2 regions of the Peribacillus sp. AS_2 genome follow, and region 1 is predicted to be linked to the other one. Evidence: riboswitches for the same ligand, from Rfam matches in the RefSeq annotation. Region 1 holds a riboswitch; the other holds the start of a gene.
What was found. Region 1 has a riboswitch for glycine ahead of gcvT (glycine cleavage system aminomethyltransferase GcvT). Riboswitches for the same ligand answer to the same signal wherever they lie in the genome.
Positions count from the first base shown of each region.

Region 1 (15,794 bases):
ATATCCGCGGTGTAGACCTGAATAACCAATATCCTGCTAACTGGGAGGTTGAAAAGCGCAGAAAGATTCCAAAAGCCCCTGCCCCGAGGGATTTTCCAGGAGAAACCGCGTTATCAGAACCAGAAGCATTGGCCATGAAGGAGCTGGCAATAAGACGGAAATTTGAAAGAGTGCTTGCACTTCACACCCAGGGAAAAGAATTCTATTGGGGATATGAGGGACATGAACCTGAACAGGCAGCGAATGTTGCGAGGGAGTTTGAGGAGCGCAGCGGATATCGGGCCGTAAAATACGTTGACAGCCATGCTGGGTATAAAGATTGGTTCATTCAGGAATTCAAACGCGGTGGATTCACAATCGAACTGGGAAAGGGCATCAATCCGCTTCCGCTATCCCATTTGCCTGGTATATATGAAGATTCCGTCAAGATTTTGATGGCAGGCCTATATATGTGATGCATCCCCCTAATGAATATACTTCCAAAAAAATATAAGATCATTATCCGCCACATTTTCTCTTTTTTACTTTATAATGAAAGAGAGTAAGGATTCGATTGGTTAATCCTTACTCTCTTTCTAATGTCTCGCTCACATATGCCAGGCGTTTTAGTTTTGAAGTGGGAGGTGTGTGGAGATTAAAGTATCCAAAGCAGCACTTTGTATGCGGCTTTCCATTTGTAAGATGTTGTGTTTCGTCCCATTATTTATCTCCACTATTCTTCTTATCTCGGCTTGTGAGCCTTCCAAGGACCTTAGTAAACCCGTAAATGATACGGAAAAAGAACACTCCCAATCTAACCTGGAAACTTCAGTAAGCAATTTAAAGGTCCCGACCGCAGAAACGGAAAAAGTCGAAGCCATTTTTGGATGGCTGGATTCGAAAACCATTTTATATTCTGTGAAGCGGGAAGGTAATGAATTATCCCAGTTGATGGCATGGAATTTGGAAACGAATGAAACTTCCGTTTTCTATCAGCCGGCTTTTGCGTTTTCTGAAGTATCGATCAGTCCGTCTGGTACGCATATTTTGTTGTCGTCCTTTACCTCTTCGGATAAAGCATCAATCACAATACTCGATAAAACGGGGAATCCACTGTATTCCGTGGCAATCCCAGCCTATGAATTAGCATATGAGTGGAATTCATTTAGGGATGGCCGGTTGTTTGTATCGAGCTTTTATGAAGATTGGACATACAGCAGTTATGTATTGAATCCAGATGAACAAACTATGGAAACCCTGGACTTTCCACAGCCCTTTGCTCAATGGGCAAGTGAAAATGACTTGATGTTTTTGGATTGGGACAAAGAAGAACCTGCTTTGACGGCTCCCCTAGAAAGAAAAGCGCTGCATGGGGATGGGGCAGACAGCCTTATGCTCGATGTCATTCACTTTAAAAAAGTGAAGCAAGCGCTGATGACGATTCAAGTGGAGACAGAAAAACAAGATCGGGGTACATATGCATTTTATGATCCTACAAACAAGCCGATCCACTCTTTTTCCGTGCCACTATTGAAAAGCTTTTCAGATTGGGTCATTCCATCCTATGATTTCATTGAAAAAAACAAGGAATTCATAACGTTTATTCCTAATGAATCAAAAGATGCTGACCAATATGAGGGAAGGTTTACCTTAACTAAATTTAATTGGGAAAAAGGCACACAAGAAGAATTGATGAAGGACATGGAAAATGAACCATTAAGCTGTTCGCTTGATGGCAACTTCTGCTTATATGGATATCAATTTGAGAAAATCATTGATATGAAAACCCATCAAATACAAAGATTGTTCAAACAAACATGATAACCTAAAACAAAAGCTCGCCGGATGGCGAGCTTTTTTCTTCAATGGGCAACAGGAAAACCGCTGTTGATGATAGTCATGACAGTGAACCAGCCAAACACGACTGCACTGCCGGCTGCAAAAATGAATCCTAAGAAGTTTCTCTTTTTTAATGAGGTAAACACAGCTGCTACTCCTAATATAGCCACAAGTCCGAAAACAACCATTAATATCATGACAAAACCCCCTTTTTTCGTAATGAATACCTAATCCCTAATAATATACCCAGAGAATAAAACAACTACCAAAAATATGTAGAAAAGATTGCATTTGTTAATATCTTAATATTTTTTCAATTATTTGTCGAGGCTTAATAGGTGACACTTCTATGACATGAGTAAACTGGATTAACATTAGCAGCTTAATTAGTGTAAGATAAAGGTAGAAAATCATAATGGAGTTGATGGAAATGAAATGGACACAAATTCCTCTAGGCCCGCTGCAAACGAATTGTTATGTAGTTTCCGATGGACAGGATTGCATCATTTTCGATCCGGGTGAAGAGCCACAGAAAATCATACAGTACATACAAACAAAAAATTTAAAGCCTTTAGCGATTTTATTGACACATGCACATTTTGATCATATCGGTGCTCTGGATGCTATTCGGGATCATTATGGAATCCCTGCATATATTCATGAAAAAGAGGCCAAGTGGCTACTTGATCCCGCATTGAATGGTTCTCAAAACTGGTTCCCTGAAAATCCAATGCGAATGAAGCCTGCCGATCACATCTTGGCAAATGAGCAAGAGCTTACGATTGGAGGATTCACTTTCGAAGTATTCGAAACCCCTGGACACTCACCAGGGAGCGTTTCGTATTATGTGAAGGACGAACGTCTCCTCTTTTCTGGGGACGTCTTGTTCCAAGGAAGCGTTGGCAGAACCGATTTAATAGGCGGAAGCGAGTCAGTGCTCTTAAATAGCATTGAAACGAAGCTGCTGACACTTTCTGATGATGCTATCGTTTTTCCAGGTCATGGCCCTGTCACGACGATTCTGGATGAAAAGAATACTAATCCCTTTTTGAGATAATTACTTATACAGGTGCCGCTATGGCACCTGTTTTTTAAGTTCTTAATTATGTAAAAATATTGAAATGGGTCAATTCCGGCACTATACTGAATATAAAAAATAGGGTCTTCCCCAATGTGCATTTTTGAACCTCCTCTGTAGTACTATTATGAAATTCATTTAGTGGATGCACTGTTATAACTGCGAGATGAAAATTGAACATTTTGTGAACTTTAAATTTGTGTTCATGTATAAATGTCGTTTGAAAAAATTATTTACTATGTTAGGTGGAAAATTATGGAGACGGAGGCTGTTGTGTTGAAAAATCATTTAAAGGAATTGATTGCAGGAAGCCCGCAAAAAAGAATCTCCTATAATGACTATATGGATGCTGTTTTATATACGCCAAAAATAGGCTACTATGCACGCGCAAAAGAGAAGATTGGCCCAAGAGGGGATTTTTATACGTCCGGCAATGTTGGGGATGCATTTGGGAGATCACTGGCGAGATGGTTCGTATATTTGATAAAAAGATGCGGAGTTTCACCAAGAATCATCGAGGTCGGCGCAGGGGACGGTAAACTGGCGTATGACATCCTCGTTTACATAAAAGAAACGGAGCCGCAGATATGGGACTCTTTAACTTATGTTCTTGTGGATGGCAGTCCATTTCATAGAAAGATTCAGCATGAACGCTTAGGGATATTCAAACAGGCAGTTTCTGCTGCCAGTTTAGATAAATGGATGAATGTAAATGGAATCGTCTTTTCAAACGAACTTTTCGACGCGTTGCCTGTGTATGTCATTGAAAAGTATAAGGGAGCCTTGGTAGAGGTATTCGTCACTGAAAAGGAAGGAGATTTGGTAGAAGAGAGAGAACCTTTGGAAAACCCTTACATTCTTTCTTACCTTACTGAACGAAAAATCACCTTAAATGAAAAACAACGATACGAAGTTCCGCTAAACATGATCCGTGAATATGAAAAGATCGTATCCTGTATCGAATCGGGTATTCTCCTTACAATTGATTATGGCTATACCGATAGGGAATGGAAGGAGCCTGATCATCTTCAAGGGAGCTTGAGGGGCTATTATCGGCATCAAATGATTAAAGATGCACTTATGTATCCTGGTGATATGGATCTGACGACACATATCCATTTTGACACATTAATCGAGATTGGAAAAAGAAAGGATCTTTCCAATCGAGGGCTTTTTCTTCAAAATGAATTCTTGCTTAAAGCAGGGATACTAGAGGAATTGAAGGACCATCAAGGAACTGATCCATTCTCGAAAACGGCAAAGCGTAATCGGGCAATCCGGGGGCTGATTGTTCCTGGGGGATTTAGTGAACATTTCAAAGTGTTGCTTCAATCGAAAAATTTAGCAGATGATGTAAGGATCTTTCCTGAATGGTGACAAGTAAAAACCCATGAATCCAAATTCATGGGTTATGTAATATTGCTTGTTCTTAATGAGCAGCACCCGGAGTCATCATAAATACGCTCCAGTAGGAAAATCCTGCAAAGAAAACGGTAAGATAGGCGCCGAAAACATAGATATACATGCGCTCGGATAATTTCAAATAACTTAAAAGTACAAAAAAGATCGTTTGTGCAAAGAAAAGCAAAGACGTTTGATGCATATGGCCAAGATAAAAGAAAATGGCCATAATTCCTGTCCAAAATCCACATACTCTGAACATGCGTTCCATCCGAATCCCTCCTTATGTCTAGTCGTGTACATTCTAAATAATTATAAATGAAATTGTAAGGTAATGTAAAGGATGCCTTTTGTTTCTATGTGAGAACCGAAGCCTGGTATGAGCATGCTGCACAATTGGACATCATATTTTCTATTTCCACAATAGTGACATTCTCAAACAAGGCTTCGAACATACCTTTTAAAAATGAATTATGCATGGAACAGATTGTTCCTGGCTCGACTTCAGTAACTTCCTTAAACGGGCAATTGAAGATACGGAAGGATATTTTATTTTCTTCTTCGCTTGCTTGTATTTCAGGAGATAACCCTGCAATGGTAGCCGCATTTTTAAGCATGTTGACTTTTTCCGCAAAAGCAAGCCGATCGATCGATGTCGAGTTCAGGGCTAGCTGCTGATTGATCAATTCCTCCCCGAATACTTTTCCCGTTTCATAAAGAGCCTGTTTTCCTTGTTCCCCTAATGTCATCATCGACTGGACGGCAATCTTTGCAAGCAGCTGATAGTTCCTATATGGAAAATGAAGCTGTATGACTTTGTCAGATAATCGATAAAGTCTGCTTGGGCGGCCGCCTCTCCCGGTCTTTCGGGAAATCGAGGTCAACATATCGATATCCTCAAGTTTTGACAAATGTAGACGGGCAACATTTGGATGGATGTTGAATGAATCGGCGATTTCCTGTACCGATACATCACCATGGTTGTTCACTATATGCTGATATATATAATATCTGGTGGGATCAGCTAACACGTTTGTTATTTTTAACGTTTGTTCCATTACACCCTCCTGCTATTCCATAGTTTACCTATGTCCATTATAATGCAGGCAGAAAAAAATGGAATAAGGGAAAGGGCAAACACTCTTTAGTTTAAAAAACGTTCACATTTAAAACGGTTTTATAAAGCAAATATGTATACATTAATTATACAAACATTGTACAATAATTGTATAGACTATAAATGTATACAAAATGTGAACGGGGAGTGATTAGTATGGCACAGTTAACTTTCTTTTCGTATCCAAGCTGTACATCTTGCCGCAAAACAAAAAAATGGTTAAGCGCCAATCAAGTTTCCTTCGATGAGCGACATTTATTCAGAGAGACACCAACTGTAGCAGAGTTAAAAAGAATTCTTGAATTGACATCGGAGGGACTTGATGAAGTCTTGGCGACAAGAAGTGAAGCTTACAGAGACTTACAAGTTAATATTGACGAAATGAGGCTTTCTGATGTCATCCAATTATTAACAAAAGAACCGAAGTTATTAAGAAGGCCCATTCTCATAGACGGGGAAAAACTGGTGATTGGCCATAATGTAGATGCATTAAGAAATTTGGTTTCCCGGAGACTTGATTTGAAAATAAGCATGTGAGATGATTCTCGAAGTTTTTCGGGAATTTTTTTTATTCTGAAGCAGGAATTTGTCGTGGATTGTCGAATCAATAAAACAAGAAACATAGGAGGTGATGAATGAATTGATATCGATTGAAAAGACCGCAGAAAAAATACTAACCCGTGCCATCGTGGAATCGGCATCGGATATCCACATTTTTTTTCGCGGAGAGGGGCCTCACATCCAATTCAGGATAGACAATAAGCTTGTTCCCCAGGAAACATTATCATTCTTTGAAGCTGAAAGGCTGATCGCTCATTTGAAGTTCCTTGCCTCGATGGATATAGGGGAGAAAAGGAGGCCCCAGAGTGGTGCCATCACCATCAATTTGGCTAACCAGGTGGTCGGACTCCGCCTTTCCACTTTACCCACTGCCCATCTCGAAAGTTTGGTCATCCGCTTAATACCCCAACAGAATATTCTTCCTCTAGAACAGTTATCCTTATTTCCAAACACCGTTCAAAAATTGATTGCACTCCTGAAGCATTCCCATGGCATGCTCATATTTACCGGCCCGACCGGCAGTGGGAAAACCACGACACTATATTCCCTGCTTCACCACGCCCATGAGATGATCAATCGAAATATCATTACACTTGAAGATCCCATTGAAAATGTATCCGAAAAGGTATTGCAAGTCCAAATCAATGAAAAGGCGGGCATTACGTATTCAGTCGGCCTAAAAGCTGTTCTGAGGCATGACCCGGACGTGATCATGGTTGGGGAAGTCAGGGATGCAGAAACTGCCAAAATCGCAGTCCGTGCCGCATTAACCGGTCATTTGATACTAACGACCATGCATACGAGGGACGCCCAGGGCGCCATCTCCAGATTACTGGAATTTGGTGTCAGCTTACTTGAGGTTGAACAGACTTTGATTGGCGTGACAGCGCAGCGGCTGGTTGAATTGCGATGTCTTCCGTGTAAAGGGGACTGTGCTTTAGCATGCAAAATGACTGCAAGGAATAAAAGGGCAAGTGTATATGAATTGCTATATGGAAAAAGCCTGGCTGAAGTTCTCCGGATAATGGGAGATGAAAAAGAAATGGCAACGGTCAGCTACCGCCAATTAAAGGATGAAATCGGAAAAGCGGTTGCGATGGGCTATGTTGGATCTCAGGAATATGAACGGCTGGTCTACCATGAAACCAAAAAGTAAATGGAAGGTAAAAGAGCAGGCGGTCTTTATTTCGAAGCTAGGTGAATTATTGAATCATGGTTATCCTTTGGCGGAAGCTTTACATTTTCTTGAGTTTCAGGAATCAAAGAAGAAAGCGGAAGACTTCACTCAGGCTATAGCCGATTTAAGGAACGGCTACCCGTTGCACATGGTGCTGACCCATCTTAATTTTCATCCGCAGCTTGTAAGTTATATATTTTATGGAGAACAATATGGCGACCTGGAACGGGCGTTGAAAGAAGGAGGGCGATATTGGAAGAAAAGAATCGAGGATATGGATAAAGTAAAAAAGTTAATGGTGTATCCCGTATTCTTAGTCTTTTTTGTAAGTATCGTTTTTTATATTCTTCAGAGTGTTCTCCTTCCCCAATTCCAGACCATCTATTTCACGATGGATGTCGATCAGCATATTCTCTTAAGATTAATGTCAGCCTCCACGTTCATTCTTCCAGCACTACCCTTCTTATTACTCGGCTTGCTCCTATTCTTGTATGCACTCAAACGATTTTGGTTCAATGGATTATGCCCATTAAGACAGCGAAGGATTTTGATGGGAATTCCGATATTCGGGACGTTCATTAAATTATACGAAACCTATTTTTTTGCAAGCCAATTCAGTGGCTTGCTTTCCGGAGGACTATCGATTAACGATAGCATCAAATTATTCTCGTTAAATCAACAGCAGCCATTTTACCAAAAACTTTGCAATATCATCAAGGATGATCTGATCGAGGGCAGATCACTGGAAATGATTTTTCGGGAGCTCCCATATTTTGATGGGAATTTACCGGTGGTCGCTGCAAATGGTCAAAAATACGGCAGACTTGATGCCGAGTTACTTCATTACAGTCGTTTTATACTGGAGAAAATTGAAGAGAGAATGAATGCAATCTTGAAAATCATTCAGCCTCTAATGTTTTCACTGATAGGTCTTTTGATCGTGTCCATTTATTTGGCGGTTTTGCTGCCGATGTTCTCACTGCTCGAAGGTTTATAGGATTTCATTTTTGTATTCCGGAGGTGAAAATGCCCGAAGGTCATCTGGTATTCAGATGCTTTTAGGAGCATGATGATATGTTGAAGAAAGTGATGAATGAACGTGGTTTTACCCTAATAGAAATGCTTATTGTTTTACTGGTGATATCCATCCTTTTGATTATAACAATCCCCAATATCACGAAAAACCAATCCACAATCCAGTCTAAAGGATGTGAAGCTTTCGTTAAGATGGCCCAAGCACAGGTGCAGGCTTATGAAATCGATAATGCTAAACTGCCCGAAAGTATCGGTGAATTGGAAAGTCAAGGCTATCTCAAACAGACATCCTGCCCTAATGGGGATGAAATTAGTTTGGATAGTAAAGGAAAGATAACGGTCGTTGAGTAGGAGAGAAGTGAATATACGGCATTCCGATGGTGGGTATACACTATCTGAAACCCTTATTGTCCTCGCTATTTTTGTACTCCTAATTTCCATCGGTCCTAATCTATATCCCAGCTTCACTAAAGGAATGGAAAATAGGCTTTTTCTTTCACAATTTCATGAAGATCTTTTCTATGCTCAACAGTATGCCATCAGTCATAAGAGCTTGATTTACCTCCATATTGATAATACCGAAAAGATTTATACCGTTTCGTCTTATAAAGAGGGGATCGTTTTAGAGAGAAGCATACCAGAGGATATCCAGTTTTTAAGCGGCACTTTGGGGTTCAGCTTTCATTTTAATCAATATGGAAATGCATCCAAAGCCGGAACGATTATGATTGATACCTCAAAGGGAAAGTACAAGCTGGTCCTCAATATCGGTAAAGGGAGGTTCCGGATTGAGAAATTGTAAAGGGTACGTCTACCTTGAGCTGATGGCCGCATTTTCTATTTGTATATTACTGGCCCTTGCCATTTTACCAATTCTTGAAGAGGTATTGACGCAGCGGAAAGATATTCCCGTAAAGACCGAAGCCCACCATTTATTATATGAAAGATTGACGGCGTTCATGGATGGGGAGATTCAAGCAGTTGGTCAGGAAATCATTTACAAAAAAAGAAGCTTTGAATTGTTTTGGAGGGACCATGGGGATTTCCCGGGAATGATTGAAGGGTGTGTACGCTATGAACATGAAACGGGTAATTGGGAATCCATTTGTGACGCTGCGAAAAAATGATGGCTTTACGATGATCGAATTGCTTTTTTCTTTATTGATTTTAATGACGACGTCGCTTTTTGTTCTGCAGCTCTTCTCGATCATTCACACCCAGATGAGGTCCGTTGATAAATTGCATCCTAAGGAGTGGGAGGTCTTTACCATGCAAGTGAAGCAGGAGGTCCGGAGTTCCAAAGCACAAGATGTAATGGGAAATAAATTATATTTGCTTTCAGGTGAACAATTAGCATCGCTGGAACAATATGAAGATAAGGTCCGAAGACGAGTGGATGGTATGGGGCATGAGGTCATCTTGCAGAACATTTCGGAATTCCAGGTCAATAAGGATGGCAGTGTCATTGTTATAAATATAACGGATAAAGCAGGGACTACTTTCAGTCGAAGATTTCATCCTTTCTTTAGGAATGATACGAAAATTGATGAATAATCAAAAAGGAGTCGTTTTCCCGATGGTCATGATTGTGGCGAGTGTTTTCATCATGTTCACGATACTAATGATCGACCAGTTTATCATTGATAAAAAGTTTTATAAAGAAGTGGAAGAGTCGCTTGTGGCCGACCATCTTGTCCATCTAGCCATCAAGGATGTGACGGCAGAGTGGGGCGAAGAGATTCCGGAAATCATCCAGGGGGAAATATCATATCCCAATGGTGCGGTGCGATATTCCTTAATGAAGCAAGAAGGTCCTTACGTCTATATCGAGTTTTCTTCCAAAACTAAAAATGATCGAGAGGGCAGGGTCATCATTCAATACGATAAAGAAGCGGGGGAAGTGAAAGAATGGTTGGAGAAGCAAGCTGTGTAATAGCAAAATCAACACCATTTTATTAGGGAACGCGACAGGTTTACGGTGAAGGGAGCAAGGAAAGGATTAAAAAAAGCCTAAACCGGACATACTTTGCGTAGGGTGATGATTTTATATGTCTACAAACGCTTATATTAAATATCTGACGCAGCAGCTTGTCGAGTATTTCAATCTGACGAAAAAAGAACGAAAAGAAAAACGCCTTCACAGAAAAGAGGATAAAAACCAGGGTATGTCACATTGGTTTGGCATTGTCCCTTTTGCTTTGTCGATGTTTATAAGGAAAACGATCAAAAAGTAAAACAGATGTCCTGAACTTGGACATCTGTTTTTTTGTTCTTAACTTATCCCAACGCCCTATCTGAAAGGTAAAATACTCCTCCGTTGATGATGGATATTCTGATGTTGGGTTCATATTGAGCTTTTAGTGCTTCTTTTTCGGTATAATAGCTTTCACTTTTTTCGTCCATATCCTTGTAAAAATGCTCCAATAAATTCAAGTCATTCTGCCAGCGCAGCATTGCTTCCTCCGCCCAGGAATGGTCATCATCCTCGAAACTGGTTCTGATGTATGTATCAAGTCTTGCCAATCCACTCTTGGGCATGATCAGAGGTGAAAGCGTAAAGGAGTAATCCGGTATTTTCGGGGTGACGTTAATCGGTAAAACCCGATGGTGAAACCCTTCCATTATTTCACCCGAGATTAAATTCAGTCCGATTGACATGAAAGTATCTTTTTTGCGGTCGCATTGATAGGATATTTTCACATTCAGGGTCAGCCAAGGAAACAAAGGATTATTTCTGCCTTTTGATGGAGGCGTATTCTCAAAAAGTCTAGTATACCCAGCCAGCTTTTTGGTTGATTGAATAATCTGGTGAAGACGAGGGGAGCCAAAATGAATCATTTCTCCCTTTAAATCGGATGGAGCTTGTTCTGGATCGGTAATGAAAGTGATTTGTGCCGGGTTCGGAACACCTCCTGTTTTTTCTAGATAATGCCAATAAAAGGGTCTGTTCATTAATTCTTTATCCATCTCAATCGTCAATTGCACAGTAAGGTGGGTTGGTGCATTATCCAGTATTTCACAATCATTGGCTTTAAAGAAAGTGATTAAAAAATCATGAATTTCCCGTTGCTGCATGAACCTCACCTTCCTTCATTGATTGAGCGAATTGGATCAACGATGAAAAATTATCCATCTTGACTTTCATTTCGCCTTCGGTTTTGGACTCGCCGACCACATCAATTAAATATTCTTCAATGTTGTTAATATCCAGTTTGGTTAAAATATCATCCAATTCACCGATTACTTTTTCAAATAAATTTATTTTTTCGTATAGTAACTTCAGTATATGTTCTTCAACTGTATTTTTCGTGGCAAAGTTATAAATCATCACATCTTCTTCCTGACCAAGGCGGTGAATCCTTCCAATTCTCTGTTCAAGCCTCATTGGGTTCCAGGGCAGGTCAAAATTAATCAAGTGATGGCAAAACTGAAGGTTTATCCCTTCCCCGCCAGCTTCTGTTGCGATTAATACCTGAATATTCTTTTGGAATAATTCACGCATCCAGTCTTTCTTTCCGCGCTTAAAACCGCCTCGGAAAGGAACAGAAGAAATTCCATTCTGCTGTAGGTACCATTGGAGATATAGTTGAGTCGCCCTATATTCCGTAAAGATAATCACTTTGTCATCAATTTTCTTGATCAGTTCCAAAGCTTTTTCAGCCTTTGAGTTCTGGACCGTTTCATTCACTTTAGTAAATAAATCATCAAGCTTTGCCAAAAAATCAGGGGAAGGCTGATCGTATTTATCTCTCATATTCTTTAATGTATAAAAGACAGCCTCTCTGCTGCTGCATGCTTCCCTTTGGAGAGTGAGAGCCGAAAAGGCGCTTCCTTTTGATCCATCCGAAATTGGCTTGAATTTGGAAACAGCATCATACAATGCTTGTTCCGTTGGAGAAAATTCAATGGTGATGGTTTCTACATGCCGTTTTGTCCATTCAATGCCAGTATCGGCCCGCCGGTTTCGAATCATGACAGTGTTGACCAGTTCCTTTAGGTGTTCATCTTCAATGATGTTCCGGCCCTTCCCTTTATACTTTTCCGAAAAGAGCGAAGCATTTCCCAAGTGGCCCGGTTTCAATAACGAAACGAGGTGGAATATCTCCTCGACTTTATTTTGAATCGGAGTGGCTGTCAGGAGTAAACAAAATTTCTTTTTCAGATTTTGGACGAATTCATAGTTCTTCGTCTTATTATTTTTAAGTTTATGAGCTTCATCAATAATGATGAAGTCATATTCCTGAGTAAAGATGATATCTCGATGTGGAGCGCGTTTCGCTGTATCAATGGATGAAATGACCACATCACAGGAGTCCCAGACATAACTTTTTCTCTGAACGACTGCCGGAATATGAAACTTGGTATTCAATTCAAATGCCCATTGTGTGACAAGGGAAGCCGGAACAAGGATCAATACTTTTTTTACAAGGCCCCTAATCATATACTCTTTTAGGATCAAGCCTGCTTCAATTGTTTTTCCCAGCCCTACCTCATCAGCCAAAATGGCTTTTCCATTCATCTTTTCCACTACTTGCTTCGCCGCTTCCAATTGATGGGGAAGCGGGGTTAGCTGAGGAAGGTGCTTGGGCGCCTGTAAACCTTCAAAATCAGGGATGATAAGGTTTTCCTCCATTTGAACCGCCAACTTATAAAGCTCCCAATTTCCCCATGGACCGTCATTTTCCATCTTTTGCAGAAACTCGTCATTCCATTCAGAATTGAAGGATATATTGATTTTCATAGAAATAACTCCCTCTTAAATCATAATTTCCTTAATATAAGGTCAAAACCCGAACATTTCATATGTGAAGTAAGAAAAATATTTCTTTTTCAAAAAATATTGCAGAGATAAGTTTCTTAGGGTAGGATATAAGTATATTTAGAAAATTCCAATTTCCAAACGCTGCAAAGAATGTTTGTACATCGATTTTGCAGTTCGCGTTTTCTTAGTATGGGCTATAGGCTCCTAATTTATCCAAGATTACTGAAGGAGATCAGTCAAACGGTTTCTGAAGTTTTAGGAGAATTGGCAGAGAATGCATTCCATTTATGCTCAAAGGTTTTACCGATGCTTGGGGCTTATTGGCTTCCTATCAATGGTAGACCATTTATATGCGGGTGAAGATAAGGGGAGAGACTACGGATGTAGCGCCGAAGGAGCAAACTTAGCAGTGAATCTCTCAGGCAAAAGAACTCTTATTGGACGCAACTCTGGAGAGCGTCGCCCGTTATGGGACGGCCACCAAAGGGGAAAACCTATTACATAGGTAAACTTTCAGGTTTCAGGACAGAGAAAAAGCTCAAACGGGCTTTCTCTGTCCTTTTTTGTGCTTTTTTCACATCATGAATCAGCTTGTATCTGATGAGTAATGACAAGAAGCTTTTGATAATGAAGCCAATTAATTTTTAAAAAAATCTGAAGGGGGTCATTTTTTGACCAATTTAAAAAGAACACCACTATTTGAGGTTTATCGTGAATACGGAGGTAAAACGATTGATTTTGGCGGCTGGGAACTTCCTGTCCAATTTTCGGGTATAAAGGATGAACATGAAGCCGTTCGGACAAAAGCGGGGTTATTTGATGTTTCCCATATGGGGGAAGTCGATGTTAAGGGGCCTGGGAGCCTTTCCTTTTTACAGAAGATGCTGACCAATGATATATCAAAGCTGCAACAGGGCGGGGCCCAATATACCGCCATGTGTTATGAAAACGGAGGCACGGTTGATGATCTTATCGTGTATAAAAGGGCTGAGGACGACTATCTGCTCGTGGTCAACGCAGCGAATACAGAAAAAGATTTCAATTGGCTGCAAGCTAATTTAACGGAAGATGCCCAAATTACGAATGTATCAAGTGACTATACACAGCTGGCACTTCAAGGACCAGCTGCAGAAAAGATATTACAAAAACTATCGGGAAGTACTGACTTAAGTGAAATTGGATTTTTCAGGTTCAAGGATAATGTCATGATTAACGGTATCTCCACGCTGGTATCCCGTACTGGATACACTGGTGAAGATGGTTTTGAAATATATAGCGACAGTAAAAATGGCCCTGCCCTTTGGAAGGCGATTATGGATGCCGGTAAGGAAGAGGGGGTTCAGCCGATTGGTTTAGGTGCTCGTGATACCCTGCGTTTTGAAGCGAAACTGCCGCTGTATGGGCAGGAGCTTTCAGCTGACATCACCCCGATAGAAGCCGGGATTGGTTTTGCAGTAAAAGTGGATAAGGAAGTTGATTTTTTCGGGAAAGCCGTTCTTGCTGAGCAAAAGGAGAAAGGGGCTCCCCGCAAGCTTGTGGGAATTGAAATGATTGACCGTGGCATTCCACGTCATGGGTATAAGGTCTACAGCGGTGATGAAGTCATTGGCGAGGTCACGACTGGTACCCAATCGCCAACATTGAAGAAAAACGTTGGATTGGTACTTATCGATAAGGAATTTTCGGTGCTGGATGCGGAAGTCGAAGTGGAAATCCGTTCCAAACGTTTGAAAGCCGTTATAATACAAACACCTTTTTATAAAAAACCACGTAAATAGAGGGGAATGGTCATTAGATGAAACATCGTTATTTACCCATGACAGAGCAAGATAAACAAGAAATGCTGGAAGCGATAGGGGTATCCACTGCTGAAGAACTTTTCAATGATATCCCTGAAAGCGTTCGTTTTCAAGGAGAATACGATATCAAGCCTGCTAAATCTGAACCTGCATTAATGAAAGAATTATCAAGGCTTGCTGCAAAGAATGCGGACCTTAAAAATTATGCTTCCTTCCTTGGTGCGGGTGTCTATGACCATTACGCGCCGGTCATCGTCGATCATGTTCTTTCCCGTTCTGAGTTTTATACGGCGTATACACCGTATCAACCTGAAATTTCACAGGGCGAACTTCAAGCAATCTTTGAATATCAAACGATGATATGTGAATTGACGGGCATGGATGTGGCTAACTCCTCCATGTATGACGGCGGGACGGCGCTGGCTGAAGCAGCGATGCTTGCTTCAGGACAGACAAGGCGGAAGAAGATTCTCATTTCAGGAACCGTTCATCCTGAATCAAGAGAAGTTGTGAAGACATATGCAAAAGGGCAACGCGTGGAAGTGATCGAAATTCCTCATAAAGACGGTGTGACGGACTTAGCTGCTTTAAGGGAATTGGCGAATGATGACATTGCAGGAGTGATCGTGCAATACCCGAACTTTTTTGGCCGGATCGAGCCATTGAAAGAAATGGAAGAAATCATTCATGGCGTCAAGTCCATGTTTATCGTTTCCAGTAATCCGCTTGCATTGGGAGCTTTGACATCCCCTGGTGCACTCGGTGCAGATATCGTAACGGGGGATGCTCAGCCATTCGGCATTCCAGCGGCATTCGGTGGCCCTCATTGTGGATATTTTGCGGTTACTAATAAACTTGTACGGAAAGTTCCGGGCAGACTCGTCGGTCAAACGGTCGATGAGAATGGAAAAAGAGGGTTTGTCCTGACGCTTCAAGCTCGTGAACAGCACATTCGCCGTGACAAAGCCACATCCAACATTTGTTCCAATCAAGCTTTGAATGCCTTGGCAGCTTCTGTTGCAATGACCGCGCTTGGGAAAAAGGGT
Region 1 is NZ_JAPTGA010000007.1:83,807-99,600, reverse strand. It holds gene OTG27_RS14285 (M14 family metallopeptidase) at 1-455, shown strand, start outside; gene OTG27_RS14280 (YqgU-like beta propeller domain-containing protein) at 628-1,800, shown strand; gene OTG27_RS14275 (DUF2759 domain-containing protein) at 1,842-2,015, opposite strand; gene OTG27_RS14270 (MBL fold metallo-hydrolase) at 2,249-2,875, shown strand; gene OTG27_RS14265 (class I SAM-dependent methyltransferase) at 3,152-4,273, shown strand; gene OTG27_RS14260 (DUF2626 domain-containing protein) at 4,326-4,568, opposite strand; gene OTG27_RS14255 (helix-turn-helix transcriptional regulator) at 4,654-5,355, opposite strand; gene OTG27_RS14250 (Spx/MgsR family RNA polymerase-binding regulatory protein) at 5,571-5,951, shown strand; gene comGA (competence type IV pilus ATPase ComGA) at 6,046-7,131, shown strand; gene comGB (competence type IV pilus assembly protein ComGB) at 7,115-8,149, shown strand; gene comGC (competence type IV pilus major pilin ComGC) at 8,227-8,538, shown strand; gene comGD (competence type IV pilus minor pilin ComGD) at 8,546-8,989, shown strand; gene OTG27_RS14225 (hypothetical protein) at 8,976-9,314, shown strand; gene comGF (competence type IV pilus minor pilin ComGF) at 9,262-9,741, shown strand; gene comGG (competence type IV pilus minor pilin ComGG) at 9,734-10,120, shown strand; gene OTG27_RS14210 (YqzE family protein) at 10,236-10,421, shown strand; gene OTG27_RS14205 (YqhG family protein) at 10,465-11,262, opposite strand; gene OTG27_RS14200 (DEAD/DEAH box helicase) at 11,240-12,928, opposite strand; glycine riboswitch at 13,306-13,393, shown strand; glycine riboswitch at 13,397-13,480, shown strand; gene gcvT (glycine cleavage system aminomethyltransferase GcvT) at 13,621-14,727, shown strand; gene gcvPA (aminomethyl-transferring glycine dehydrogenase subunit GcvPA) at 14,745-15,794, shown strand, end outside.

Region 2 (15,794 bases), on a different contig from region 1:
AAATCCCACTGTTGCATCCAGACATCGCCGCAGTGATGACCACAAAATTAATGATGCCTGCCGCTGCAGTGATACCTATTTTGGCAAAGGTCGAAACAAACGGACTGCCTAAGTCATCCAGTTGATCCCAAGGGAATACAGTCACGATGACGAAAATGGCACCAATGTAGAAAATTAAAATGCGCCATATAATTGATTGAATCGCTTTTGTTACGGTCTTCGTTGGGTCTTTCGCTTCCCCTGCTGTGATGCCGATAAGCTCAACGCCTTGATAGGAAGCCACGACAAGTGAAAGCGCAAAGAAGAATCCTGTCCAGCCTCCCGTAAAGAAGCCGCCATTTTCCCAAAGATTCGATAATCCAATCGCATCCCCGCCATTCCCTATTCCAAAGAAGATAAGGCCCAGGCCGGCAACGATCATCAATATAATCGTTATGATTTTTATAAGTGCAAACCAGAATTCAAATTCCCCGAAGGATTTAACGGAAATGAGGTTGGCCGCTCCCAAGATGATCATGGCGACCACACCTGGTATCCAGGCCGGTAACTCCGGGAACCAATATTGCATATACAAGCCAACCGCAATGATTTCAGACATTCCGACGATTACCCATTGAAACCAATTGCTCCAAGCAGTCATATAACCTGCCAAAGGATGTATATAGCTGCTCGCAAAGGTTGCAAAAGAACCTGTAGTCGGTTCTAAATAAAGCATCTCACCCATGGAACGCATGATGAAAAATATAAAAATACCTGCAATGGCATAAGCAAGCATTACAGAGGGCCCGGTCCATTTGATCGTGCTCGCAGATCCCATGAATAAGCCGACTCCGATGGTTCCGCCCAAAGCTATCATTTGAATGTGACGTGCTTCCAGCCCTCTCTTTAATTCCTTGTTCGACATGATTAACTCCTCCAGATGCAATATCGGTAATGCTTTTCTATCCTTACCACGAACTTATTAATTATTGCAGTTAGAAATGCTCTATCGAAAAAATACCAATAACACTTCATTTATGTTTTCTTATCTTATAATAGTAAATATTCTGTAAAAATACAATTGTATTTTTGAAATAAACAGTTGCCAATAATATCTTGTTGATTTTTCTAATCTGAAAATATCATTTTAAAAAAATGATGTTCAGTATTTTATTATAGTGATCGTTCATAATGAGTAGAAAACAATCACTTCTGCTTAGACCTTAAGTTAAATACAGACCACTATTAAACTACAGATAATGCCTGTTTCATTTCAAAAAATTTGTTGACCTACCGAAAAATAGATGATAGAATTCCAATATTATTTTATAAGCATAATGAATGATCAAGCAGTGGAAAATCATCACTGGCTGACATTTCTTCACAACCGCATACAAGCAAGCGATGAATGCTATGGATGACACTATAGCAGGAGCAGCTTCTGGAGAGACTGTACAAGATGCAGCGCCGAAGGATTCACAATCTCAGGCAAAAGGACAGAAGAGTAACGAATGATATATTGTTATTCTGAACCCTTTAAGAGATTGGTATTATCCAATCTCTTTTTTTATTGTCCATTTTGTGGTTGGACTAAAAACAACAACTTTAAAACCAATGGGAAAGGCAAGCTGGACGAAAAAATTACGTCCCTCTCTCCAAGACCATGCAGGTAAACTCATTCACTACCAAGACTATAAAAAGACGGGGGCGTAAGAATTGGCAAAACAAGAATTAAAAAGAGATTTAAAAAATAGACATGTACAACTGATCGCAATAGGGGGAACCATTGGCACCGGTTTATTTTTAGGTTCCGGAAAAGCCATACAATTAGCAGGTCCTTCCATATTATTCTCTTATATGATAATAGGGATTGCCTTGTTTTTTGTGATGAGGGCCCTGGGGGAATTGCTTTTATCCAATGCAGGGTACACATCATTCACTGAATTCGCAACTGAATATGTCGGTCCATGGGCCGGCTTCGTGACCGGTTGGACATATTGGTTTTGTTGGATCATGACCGCAATGGCCGATATCATAGCTGTCGGTGTTTATATGCAATATTGGTTTGATGTCCCTCAATGGATTCCGGCTCTGCTTTGTCTGGTCATTCTGTTAGGATTGAACCTATTGACCGTTAAGATCTTTGGCGAATTGGAATTCTGGTTTGCCATCATTAAAGTAATCACGATCATCGCCTTGATCATCGTAGGAATTTTCCTTCTGATCCTCGGCTTCAATACCAATACCGGAACGGTTTCCCTAACGAACCTTTGGAATCATGGCGGCATGTTCCCCAATGGCATTTCCGGATTCCTGTTATCTTTACAGTTGGTCGTCTTCTCATTTGTCGGTGTCGAATTGGTCGGGGTTTCTGCAGCAGAAACGGCGAACCCGCGAAAGAACATTCCATCTGCCATCAATAAAATCCCTGTCCGGATTTTGCTTTTCTACGTTGGTGCACTATTCGTCATTCTCTGCGTCAACCCATGGACACAACTGGATGCCACAAGCAGTCCATTTGTAGAGGTCTTTGCGTTAATCGGCATTCCAGTCGCTGCAGGGATCATCAACTTCGTCGTTTTGACCTCCGCTGCTTCTGCATGCAACAGCGGTTTATTTTCAACGAGCCGAATACTTTATACGTTAAGCAGGAATGGTGAAGCCCCAGCTAAGCTGGAAAAATTAAATAAACAGGCTGTTCCGAGCAATGCCTTATTCACATCCACAATCGTTGTATCAATAGGGGCATTATTAAGCAAGCTGATACCGGAACAGGCATTTACTGTCGTGACCACCATCAGTGCCATCTGTTTCATATGGGTATGGAGCATTATCTTGATCTCCCATATCAAATATTCGAAAACAAGGCCTGACCTAAGAGCCAAATCGACTTTCAAGGCTCCTTTTACACCTTTTGTCAATTACGTCATTTTAGGCTTATTCCTGTTCATCCTTATTGTTATGCTATTCGCTGAAGCTACACGGCTATCATTGCTCTTGACCCCAATCTGGTTCATCCTCTTGGTGATACTATATAATTATCGAAAAAAAAGATAGCTAAAGGAAATAAAGCCTTGAACTCAATATGAATTCAAGGCTTTATCTGCATATGAACATATTAGGCCTTCGGCTTTCTGCACACTTTTGCTAAAATATATCAGGCAACTGCATTAAATTTTATATCAAAATAGTGTAAGCTAATATATACTATCGGACCTTTTCCGTCATGTATGAATTTTCCATCCGGTTTGGTTCACCCATCCATCAGTGGCATTGAAGAATGAACCCCCATTGGTGGGCGTTTCACTTTATTTAAAACGGAGGGGGTTTTTTAATGAAGATTATATATATTCTTACACTAGTTCCTTTTATAGGCATACTGGGATTTCTACCTTTTGTTAATAAAATAGAACCATATGTATTAGGGATGCCTTTCAATATGTTCTGGATGGCTATGTGGGTGGTCCTTACCTCTGCCATACTCGGCATCATGTATAAGCTGGATCCCAGGAATCGGGAAGGTGACCAGGAATGAATATTGCTCTCTTAATCATTTTAGCATTTTTACTTCTATCGATATTTTTAGGAATACGCTCTTCAAAAGGAAAAGATATGGACTTGGAACAATGGACGGTGGGCGGACGCGGTTTTGGTGCGATATTCGTCTTTCTGCTGATGGCTGGGGAAATCTATACGACCTTCTCCTTCCTTGGCGGCAGCGGCTGGGCTTATGGCAAGGGCGCACCCGCTCTATATGTTCTAATTTACATTACTTTGTCTTACGTATTATCCTATTGGCTCCTGCCGGAAATATGGAGATATGCCAAAGAAAATAAACTGATGTCTCAATCCGATTTCTTTGTAAGCAAATATAAGAGTCCCAGTTTAGGAATTTTGGCTGCACTTGTCGGTGTGGTGTCGATGATCCCAGTGATCGTCGTGCAGCTGAAAGGATTGGGGATCATTGTCTCAGAAGCATCTTATGGTGCCATCTCAATGTCTGAGGCAGTTTGGATGGGGGCGATCAGCCTTACCATTTATGTGATGATCTCCGGTATCCACGGTTCAGTTTGGACCGCGGTCATTAAAGATATCATGATGGTCGCCATAATAGGATTTTTGGGGATTTATCTGCCGATACATTACTTTGGGGGATTTCAGCCGATGTTTGAAGCGGTTGATGCCGCCAAGCCTGATTTTCTAAAGTTCCCTGATCAGGGGCTTAGCGTATCATGGTTCATCTCCACGGTAATATTGCTCGTATTCGGTTTCTATATGTGGCCGCAAGTTTTCAGCGCTGTTTATTCAGCACGCAGCGGCAAGGTATTTCGAAAGAACGCCATCATCAGTCCTTTATATACACTCATGCTGTTATTCGTCTTTTTCGTTGGGTTTACAGCTATATTGAAAGTGCCCGGACTCGTTGGTGCAGATGCGGACCTCTCATTGCTGCGCCTTTCGATCGAGACCTTTGATCCATGGTTTATAGGCATAATCGGCGGCGCTGGATTGTTGACCGCATTGGTGCCGGGATCCATGCTTTTGATGAGCGTCGCTACACTGCTCGCGAAAAACGTTTATAAGGAATTTGCACCTGACGTATCCGATCGCCATATTGTACGATTGGCAAAGTTCCTTGTGCCAATCATTGCCCTTATAGCCGTTTACTTCACCTTAAACGGCGGCGAAACGATGTCGGCATTAATTCTTATGGGATACAGTCTCATCACACAGCTCTTCCCATCCCTTCTCTTTAGTCTGAAAAGGAATAATCCGATCAATAAATTTGGCGCAATCGCCGGCATCATTACCGGATTGGCCATCGTAATCTGCATTACACTCAGTCAATCGACAATAGGGACCTTGTTTCCATCCTTGCCGCAAGCAGCAAAAGATTTGAATGTGGGAATCATTGCATTGGCAGTCAATTTCATTGTAATGATCACGGTGAGTATTGCTTTCAGAAAGCACGCGGTTCAGTTGGAACCTAAATCCGTTAACGATATATGAAGCAAATTTTGAAACTGGTTATGGATCAATAAACATTGGAGGCTCAGTCAAAAGACTGAGCCTTCCTTATTCTCGGCTTCCAAGCATGATGTCCTTTACCTCAATATTGTTGATGGGAAACCTTATTTTAGACTATTAATCTTTTCTGTTTATAAACAAATCTCCTATTTTAACTAATAAATACAACGAAAAAATAATCATCAAGGTTCTGGATACTACCAGACCATCCATAGCTAAATCATATCCACCTCTTAATAAGACTTCCGGATTCAAACAAAAAGTAATCGATATTACGAAAGCTATTAAAATCAGGATAACACCGAACTGAGATCTATTTGACATTAACATTCCGCCTCACATTATATTTTTTTCCAAATAATAGCATTGTTTTTAGGGATAATCTACATTCATGGTCACTGGGGATGACTCAGTTGCATTAAAAATCCAAAATAAATAGCCACCCTGATAAAGAATGACTATGTATCATAAAATATGAAGCTTTCTTAGTAAAATGCATCGTATTGCTTCCGAGCCAACAAAAAATACTCTCTTCAGAAGATTCGGGCTTTTATTCGTGAGTTTGGAGCAAATACTCGGGAATTTCATGCTTTTACTCGTGAGCTTGGAGCAAATACTCGGGAATTTCATGCTTTTACTCGTGAGTTTGAAGCAAATACTCGGAAATTTCATGCTTTTATTCGTGAGTTTGAAGGTTAAAGCTCATTTTCTTTTTAGCCCGTACCTTCAGTAATCCACTAAAGCCTTCCTGCCATCATTCAATTCTTTGATCACTTTCTTATATTTCTGCAACTCTTGTTCCAGTTTTTGTTTTCTATTTAAAATCATTCTCGTAACCTCTTTCGGGGAGGGCCCGCCTTGAATGCTTCTGATTTCCACAAAATATTCGGGAGAGATTATTTTTTTCCATTCATCTTCTGCTATGTTCACTGATACGAATTCATTGATGATCTTATTGATTTCTTGTGTGTCCCAATCATATAGCTCTTTCCCTTCACTAATCGACTTTTTTGCAATTGTACTTGCTATGGAATGGGCTTTTCTAAAGGATATGTCGTAATCTCTCGAAAGGGTATCCGCTAATTCAGTAATCGTTATACTGGATTTTGCGGCCATTTTCTTTGTATGTTCTTCATTTACTTTCAAAGTCGACATGACGGCATACATTAGTTTCATGACACGGCCTGCATTCGAAAAAGCCCGATATAAATGTGGCTGTAAATCATCTTCCGTATCGACGATATCACCAAATGGTGTATTGTGAATCATATTCATTGCAGCAAGTGCATCACCATACGCACTGCTTGCAATCGAACGGGAATGTTCAATGGAGACAGGATTCCTTTTTTGCGGCATGATGCTGCTCACTTGAACATAAGGGTCCGCCACGTGAAATGTACCAAACTCCCTTGTCACATGCTGCAGGAAATCTTGGATCCACCTTCCGGTATTGACCATGCACGTCATGATGGCAGTTGCGGTTTCCAATAAATAATCTGCCCCGCCAATCGAGTCATAGGAATTTTCAATCACCGAATCAAATCCAAGCAGTTCAGCCGTACGGTTCCGACTGATCGGAAAACCGGTGGTCGTTAACGCGGCTGCACCCAAAGGGGATTGGTTAACCGTTTCATAGGCTGCCCATAACCGGCCAATATCCCTTTGAAGCACATCATAAATGGCTAAAAAGTAATGTCCTATTGTAGTCGGCTGAGCCGGTTGGGTATGTGTGTAACCTGTAATATAGGTTTCTGTATGTTTTTCAGCCTGCACCAAGAATGCTTCACTCAATTGGTTTGCATAGCCAACCAATTGGAGCAGATGACCTCTCAAAACAAGCCGGTACATCGCAACCCCCATATCATTACGACTGCGGCCGATATGAATCTTCCCAGCAAGTTCATGGCCGATTTCCTCACCGATCTTTGCCTCCATCATGAAGAATAAGTCTTCGAATTGGGGCTGATAGGTCAACTGAGCGAGATCTGTTTGGGCCACTTTCCGAATCCCATCAAGCATGGTTTTCGCCTCTTCATCTTTAATGATCTTTTGTTCCGAAAGCATGATGACATGTGCCCGATGAATATCGAACATTGCATCAAATAAGTAATCTCTTTGATCATTAAAAACAGGCATCAGCAGCTCTCTAACATAGGTTTTTCCGGGAAAGACACTACCTTCATTTTTGATAAATTGTTCAAGCCTGCTCATCTTTGAACCTCCGATTTATAAAGCTTTTTCCGCTTTGATTCCAAAAAACTTGTTCGAAATAAAGAGAACGATTACAATCAGCGTGATTTGAATCATCCCATAGGCAGCGGCCTGCCCCATATTGAACATCCGAAGCTGATTCATGATTTCAATGGATATGGGCCTGTTTGAAATCGTGTACAACAGGACCGAGGTCGGGAATTCCCCCACAGATTCGATAAATGCCAATAATGTCCCTGATAAAACACCAGGCATAATAATCGGAAATATTACCCTTCTGAAGGTATAAAACCACTTAGCCCCCAAGTTTCTGGCTGCTTCCTCAATCGAATCATCCAGCTGCTCCAGAACGGCATTAGTCGACCGGACAACGAGTGGAATATGCCTGATGAAATAGGCAAGCGGCAAAATCCAAAATGTGCCTACCAAGATTTGACCGAAAGAAAAAATGCTAGGTTCATTGAATGCGAATATCAAGTTCATCCCTATGACCGTTGCAGGCAACGCCCAAGGAATCATGACTAGAATATCGACAAAGCTTTTCCCGACGAATTTCCGTTTGACAAGTACATAGGACGCTATGACCCCAAACACCAGATTTGCCAACGTAGCAATAAACGCCATCAGTAAACTATTTCGTAACGGCTTGAAGATATTAGGGTCTTCAAACAAAAGCCTGTAATTTTCAACATTAAATACTGTGGGATACGTTTGAAATGTCCAGGTTCCATCCGGCACAAGTGAAAGCAAAAGAATCGTAAAGTGCGGTAAAAGCAGAATAATTACGCCGATGACCCCCGTTACGACCATCACCCATTTCATAACCGGGTTCTTCACTTCACTCCTGTGTGCCCCAATCCCTTTCGAGGCCATTCGATAATCCTTCCTATTCTGATACCAACGCATGAATAATAGAAATGAAATCGAAACGATGGATAGAATGACCGATTGGGTAGCGGCAATTTCCATATCACCATTGATTTTTGAAAAATAAATTTGCAGGCTTAACACCCTGTATCCGCCAGCTAATAAAAACGGAGCACTGAAAGAAGCCATCGATATCATGAAAACAAGTAAAGAGGCGGCAACGATTGCAGGTGTCAATAATGGAAATGTCACCTTCCAAAAAACCTTTAATTTATTTGCTCCTAAGTTATAAGCGGCTTCTTCAAGTGATGGATCTATTTTATTGATTGCAGCGGATACGGTCATATAAAAATAAACATACATCGTATAGGCATGCACGATAAGAATTCCCGGTACCCCGCCAATCTTGAATGGAACCTTATCGAGACCGAACAGGTCCTTGATGGCATTTGGAATCAATCCCGATTCTCCATATAAAAACATAAAGGCCATTACCCCTACCAATGATGGAAGAACAATCGGCAAAATCGCTGCTGATGAAAAGAAGCTTCTGCCGGGAAAATCGTAACGGTTAAAAATGAAAGCGAGCGGAATGCCAATCAAGGCACTGACCAATACACTCAAAAAGGATATATAAACAGAATTCCAAAGAGCCTCTAAGTTCGTTTTCGATTCCTGTACGAAGAAGTCCTGATAATTTCCAAGGGATATCGTTCCGTCTTTTTGCAGACTTTCAATAAAGGTCCTCAATGACGGGTAGAGTACATATGCTATGAGCACCAATACAACTGGTATAAGGAGCCAAACCGTCAATCTCGTATCACGATTTTTAATCATGGCGCATCACCGCTTATGACAGGGATAAGACGCAGCTGTTTCTCGGGAAGCTGGACATACACTTCCTTTCCTTGATAAAAGTATCCAAAATCATGGGTGTTAAATACGTCGACCCTTAGTAACACGTCTTGAACATCCACCATGACATTCACAACAGATCCAAAGAATTGGACGGAATTTATTTTACCTTTAAAGATATTCGTTCCTTCTTCGATCACATCCAGAATCCTGATTGCTTCAGGACGAATCGAAACAGCAAGGTCAGCATCACTCTGTATGATTGAAATTCCGTCCCTAGCTTGATTTTCCACCTTCAATTTAATCGGTTTTTCACTAGTCTTAAGGACAATCTCTATATTATCTTGTTGAACTTTTTCAACTTGAACGGGCAAAAGATTAATCTCGCCTATAAAACTCGCCACAAAATCATTGGCCGGCCGATTATAAATTTCTGTTGGCGTCCCGACCTGGTGACATACACCATAATTGAACACAGCGATTCGATCACTCATGGATAATGCCTCAGCCTGATCATGAGTGACATAAATGGTGGTAATCTTATAATCACGCTGCAGCCTTAAGATTTCCACTCTCATTTCATCACGAAGCTTGGCATCCAGATTACTTAATGGTTCATCCAGCAGTAATATTTCCGGTTCAATGACCAGTGCTCTCGCAAGGGCCACCCGCTGCTGCTGTCCTCCGCTTAACTGGCTCACTTGACGATCCGAGTAGCTCTCCAGCCTGACCTTTTGGAGGGCATCCAGCACTCTCTTCTTTAAGTCAGCAGAAGAAACCTTTCTCACACGTAAGCCAAACGCTACATTTTCAAAAACAGTCATATGGGGAAAGAGGGCATAGTTTTGAAAAACCATGCCTGTATTTCTTTTCTCCGGAGGTACACGCGTCATATCTTTGTCGCCAAATCGGACGACACCTTTAGTTGGATAATAAAAACCGGCAATCATCCGAAGTGTTGTCGTTTTACCGCAGCCGCTTGGACCAAGAAAGGTAAAAAACTCGCCTTCTTTGATGTCCAGATTTAACTGGTCAACAGCTATCGTTTTCCCGAAGGCTTTTTGGACATTCTCTATTTTTATTGACGCCATCCAAACGACACTTCCTTATTCTTTAATTTCTTTATCTCCACTTTTAATATTTTCGTCCCAGTATTTCATCCACTCGTCACCTTTTTCCTGGAATGCATTCCAATCAATATCCATCTCTTTAATTTCCGTTTCCGTGATCCATTCAGGTAAACCCTTCACATCACTTCTGGTCGGAATCCTGTAAAATTCTTCTGCCAAAGTTTTTGCGGCTTCTTGTGAATTCACGAATTCATAAAAGGCTTCAGCCGCTTTTGGATGCTTGGCACCTTCAACGATGGCGATACCTTCTGTCAATACTGGCGTTCCGCTTTCTGGAATGACGAACTCAAATGGATAATTTTTATTTTCCTTCAGCATGACGACATCCGGCATTGCCCAAACGGAAAGTGAGCCCTCTCCTTTGGCTACCTTGTTATACATCATTTCCGGATTCGCGGAATATTCCTTCGTGTTTTGGTCGAGCTTCTTTAACCAGTCATACCCTTCTTTCGGATCATTTGTATCCTTATACGTACGATAGATCATCGCAGAAAAAATTGTCCTCATCGTTCCCGAGGCTAACGGATAGCGGATGATGATTTCGTCTTTCCATTTCGGATCAAGCAGCTCATCCCAATCTTTCGGTACCTCGTCTTTTGATAATTCTTTGCTGTTATACATGATGACTTCCGGTGTCTGGCTCGTCCCTGTCCAATACCATTCCGGATCGCGGAATCCTTCATCGAGACTATCGGAATAGCTAGGCTTATAAGCGGCCAGCAGCCCATCATCCTTTGCTTGATTGAAGTTCGTGGAAGGTGCACCCCACCAAACGTCTGCCTGCGGATTACTTTTCTCTGAACGAACACGGTCAAGGATTTCCTGAGACCCCATATCAAGCCACTCAACATCAATACCATACTTATCTTCGAACTGCTTTTCGAATTTTGATAAAATATCTTTGCCATGCGGTGAATAAACAACGATTTTATCTTCGAGCTCGCCCTTTTCGCCAGCATCCGAATTCGTTTTCGTATCTGTACCGTTACATCCCGAAATTAATAGTGCTGCCGATAAGGTCAGTACTGAAACAAGCGACTTTTTCCTATTTTTCATTAATATTCCCCCTCATCGCGAAAATTCAAAATGCCATCATGTTCCCTTAAAAATAGGGAAACCGCTCCAAGCACCCCTGCGTTTTCTCCCAGTTGTGAAGTTTTCATTTCTACTAAACTTGGAAGATATCGATCAACGACCTCCCGAATTCTAGGTAAAATGTATTCAGCAGAATTTAATACACCACCTCCTAAAATGATCACCTCCGGATTTAGCAAACTAGCCGCATTGACAATTCCGCAGGCTAAATGTTCGATGGCTTCATTTATGATGGCCATAGCTGCAGTGTCTCCTTTTTTTGCTGCCAAAAAAGCATCCTCCCCCGATAGTTCGGAAGATTTGGCCCGTTCGAATAAAAAATGGTGAGGATCCTTGAGGACCTCCCTGGTGAAGTGACCGCCAATCGACTTGCCTCCTGCGACACTTTCCAAATAGCCGTATCTATGGAAAATCGGCTTGAATTCACGTTTTATATCCTCTTTGTCCGTCACCATATATCCCATTTCCCCAGCGGCACTGGAAGCTCCTCTGTATAACTGGTTATTCAAGATGATGCCGCTTCCGATTCCCGTGCCAACCGCAATGAACAGTAAATTCCGCTTATTTTGTGCATTACCCAGCCACTGTTCACCTAGTGCAGCCGCGTTTACATCATTGTCCAGAAAGATGGGGAAATCAAAATAACGCTTCGCTTCTGCTATAAATGGATATTGTACCCAGCCTAAACTCGGTGCCTCTATTACTAATCCGCTTGCCGTTTGCGTAATGCCAGGGATCCCGACTCCCATCCCCAATATCCTTTCCTTCGCAATCTGATTCTTTGCAATTAACCGCTCCGTTTCAATCGCCATTTGTTTAAGCAGCCCTGAATTTAAATAAATGTTTGTTGAAAAACTAGTGTCAGCAAGGATGTTGCCGCTTAAATCGCTTAAAACGATTTTCACTTTCGTCCCGCCTATATCGACACCGATGATATAGGCAGCCTTTTCATTAAAAAAGAGCTGGATGGGCCTCCTCCCGCCTTGAGATGAGGATACTCCTATTCCTTTCTCGAATACCCATTTCTCCTGTATAAGTTCATCCACAGCCTGAGAAACAGTTGGTTTACTTAGCTGAAGCTTAACGGCGATTTCAGCTCTTGAAATGGGTGAACATTCTTGGATGCATTGAATAATTCTTTTTTTATTTACATATTTTTGATGACTGGGTGTCCTTTTAAAACTCATCACATCACGGCCTTACATTATTTGGTTAGTAAATCTTCCTAATTAAGTAAAAATATAACTTAAATAATTTCAACGCACAAGTTTTTTTCGGAACATTTAAAATGTTCGATTTTTAATAGTTACTTCGAATTATTTACATTTATAACCATTGGTGCTATTTATTAGATAGGTTTTTTTATCTGGTTAGTTAGAAAACATTACTAACCCACATTTTTTTTATAAAAGTTGAAGGGGGTTAAAAGAAGAATGAAAAAAGCTTTGTTATCGTTGTTTTCCCTTTTGTTGGTTCTTGCATCATTGCCGCTTGGAGGCAGCGCTGCAAATGCTGATGATACCAACGTCGAATTATGGAATGCGGTCAAGCCGCTCGAAACGACTGTGACATTCTTGAACAGCGGTGCCCATCCCGATGATGAACGCAGTGACTTTCTCTCTTATCTATCGAGAGGGTTAGGGGTGAAAACATCCAGCCTGATTGCAAACCGTGGTGAGGGAGGACAAAATGAAATTGGGGATGAACTGGACAACGCTCTTGGAATCATCCGTTCTAGGGAAATGATAGAAGCTGCAAAAATCACCGGGGTTAAAGCCTATCATCTAAGCGAAACCACCTCTGACCCCATTTATGATTTCGGTTTCTCTAAAACACCAGAGGAAACATTACAAAAATGGGGCGAGGAACTCACATATGAACGGCTTATCCGCTTTATTCGGACGTATCAGCCAGATATATTGATGCCATCCTTTCAAAATGATGATACCCAGCATGGACATCATCGAACAATGACAATCCTAAGTGAACGTGCCTTTACGGATGCCGCCGACCCAACTGTGTTTCCACAACAATTGGAACAAGGTCTATCGGTATGGCAAGTGAAAAAGTTATATTTGCCCGTTTCCTCGGCAGATCAAGCAACCACTTCGATAGAAATCGGTAAATATGACCCAATATACAAAATGACTTACCCACAGCTTGGAGAACAATCCCGCTATCTGCACAAAAGCCAAGGCATGGGTTCTGATATCCCTGCAGCACCGCGCCAGATCCATTTGGATTTGAAGCAAAGCGCGGTTGATACAAAAAGCGAGTCGGACCTTTTTGCAGGTGTACCTTACAATTTTACTGAATGGGCTGAAAAACTCCCTCGCTCAGCTTCAAAATTAAAAGGTGAATTTAGGTACCTGCAACGGAATCTGGACGCTGTTATTGAGTCTTATCCCCATGCTAAACGTGTTTTTTCAACATCCCAAAAAGCTCTTTCCAATGTTCGTTCAATGACTGCGCAAGTCAAAAAGGCAAAGCTAAGCCCTGGCATCAAAAACGACTTGCTTCATAAGCTCTCATTAAAAGAAGAGCAATTGCAAAACGTCAGTTATGTCTCCTCAGGGCTCGAGGTTCAAGCTGAAGCAGCTTCAAAGATTCTTACTAAAGGTCAAAATACGTACGTAACCATAACCATGAAGAATAACGGGAAACAAACATTGAAAAAAGTCGCTGCTGCATTGAACGTGCCTAAAGGATGGAAGACAAAAATAAAATCAAAAGATGTCAATCTGGCACCTAATAAATCTGCGACAATGACCTACCTGGTTGAAGTCCCTGAAGATGCAGCTTATTACCATGCCTATGATGAATCAACCATTACGACCAGCATTTCTTATAAATACGGGAGCACAAAAACTTCCATCAAGGAAGAATTGGATGGAACGATCGCCGTCCTTCCCGACGTTGCCCTTACCTTATCTCCTGAAGATATCGTCGTAAATACAGCAGATGTAAAAGAGGAAATCCCAGTGGCGGTGACCTTGAAAAACTATACAGAAGGAAAAGCATCTGCAAAGGTCGCTTTAAAAGTCCCTGAAAATTGGGGAGTCCATCCCCAAAATGCCACTGTATCATTTAATGAAAAATCAGAAGAAAAACAAGTGAAGTTCACCCTCAGACCGCCAAAGGCCATCCAAAAAGGCGAATATCAGGTGAAGGCTACTGCCACTGTCAATGGGAAAACCTTTGATTCGACCATTCAGGAGATTTCCTATGACCATATCGGAACATTCTATTACCAATACCCAGCAGCTATCAATACCGTTTCATTTGAGCTTTTGAAGCCAGCTTCATTAAAAGTGGGGTACATTGAAAGCGGATTCGATAAAGTGGCAGATTATTTAAGCAATGCAGGGCTGGACATTACGAAGTTAACTGCAGCTGATTTAGCTGAAGGTGATTTAAGTCAATATGACACGATCGTTACAGGCATCCGTGCCTATCTATCGAGGGAAGATTTAAAGGCATATAACGCGCGCTTACTTGAGTATGTGGAAAACGGCGGACATCTCGTCGTGCAATACCATAAACCGGGTGATGGATGGGATGCATTGAAGACGGCTCCATATCCTCTTACCCTCGGGAATCCTTCGATTCGCTGGCGGGTAACCGATGAAAGAGCCACAGTAAACGTGTCGAAACCAGAATCGGCGCTTTTTACCTATCCAAATAAAATAACAAGTGATGACTGGAGCAATTGGGTCCAAGAAAGAGGATTGTATTTCCCAATGGAATGGGATGAACGGTATGAAACATTCATTTCCATGGCTGATCCGAATGAAGAACCATTTGATGGCGGTATCCTTATGGCTAAATACGGTAATGGCACATACCTCTATACCAACCTTGTCCTATACAGGCAAATTCAAGGCCAGGTTCCAGGCGGATATCGAATCATGACGAACTTGATTAGTTACGGTACCAAATAAATAAAAAGAAACCTATGCATGTGTTAAATGCATAGGTTTCTTTTCTGTGACGTTTGCCCGATTGAAGCTATATGAATAAAAACATCTCCTGACTGATAGGTTCCTGCTCTAAAAACAAAAAAAGTTATGCACAAAGATGAGGGAAAGGCTCATGCGTTTGAGGTTTCCCCTCATTTCCCGCATTGCTTTGTCCACACTTTATGCACAACTTCATTCATGATTTACGATCTTAAAAGCAGCCCGTTAAAGCACTTTGCTCAAGAATGCTTTGGTTCTTTCGTGCTGAGGGTTACCGAATAATTCATTCGGCTCATTTTCTTCCACGATATACCCTCCATCCATGAATATCACCCGGTCCCCGACTTCCCGGGCAAAGCCCATTTCATGCGTAACGACGACCATTGTCATTCCTTCTTTAGCAAGTTGTTTCATTACCTCCAAAACATCACCGACCATTTCAGGGTCAAGGGCAGAAGTCGGTTCATCAAATAGCATGATCTTCGGATTCATCGCCAATGCCCTTGCGATGGCGACCCGCTGTTTTTGTCCGCCGGAAAGTTCCCCCGGATAGCTATTTGCTTTTTCCTTTAGACCAACCTTATCCAATAACTCAAGCGCTAATCTTCCTGCTTCCGCTTTATCGGTGGCACGAATTTTAATTGGGCCCAAGGTTATGTTCTCCAAAACG
Region 2 is NZ_JAPTGA010000006.1:212,102-227,895, reverse strand. It holds gene OTG27_RS13160 (amino acid permease) at 1-904, opposite strand, end outside; glycine riboswitch at 1,411-1,489, shown strand; gene OTG27_RS13155 (amino acid permease) at 1,696-3,036, shown strand; gene OTG27_RS13150 (DUF3311 domain-containing protein) at 3,314-3,514, shown strand; gene OTG27_RS13145 (sodium:solute symporter family protein) at 3,511-4,989, shown strand; gene argH (argininosuccinate lyase) at 5,734-7,218, opposite strand; gene OTG27_RS13135 (ABC transporter permease) at 7,234-8,922, opposite strand; gene OTG27_RS13130 (ABC transporter ATP-binding protein) at 8,919-10,031, opposite strand; gene OTG27_RS13125 (extracellular solute-binding protein) at 10,047-11,126, opposite strand; gene OTG27_RS13120 (ROK family transcriptional regulator) at 11,126-12,352, opposite strand; gene OTG27_RS13115 (NEW3 domain-containing protein) at 12,599-15,106, shown strand; gene OTG27_RS13110 (amino acid ABC transporter ATP-binding protein) at 15,350-15,794, opposite strand, start outside.
Region 2: another riboswitch for glycine. It lies ahead of OTG27_RS13155 (amino acid permease); the one in region 1 lies ahead of gcvT (glycine cleavage system aminomethyltransferase GcvT).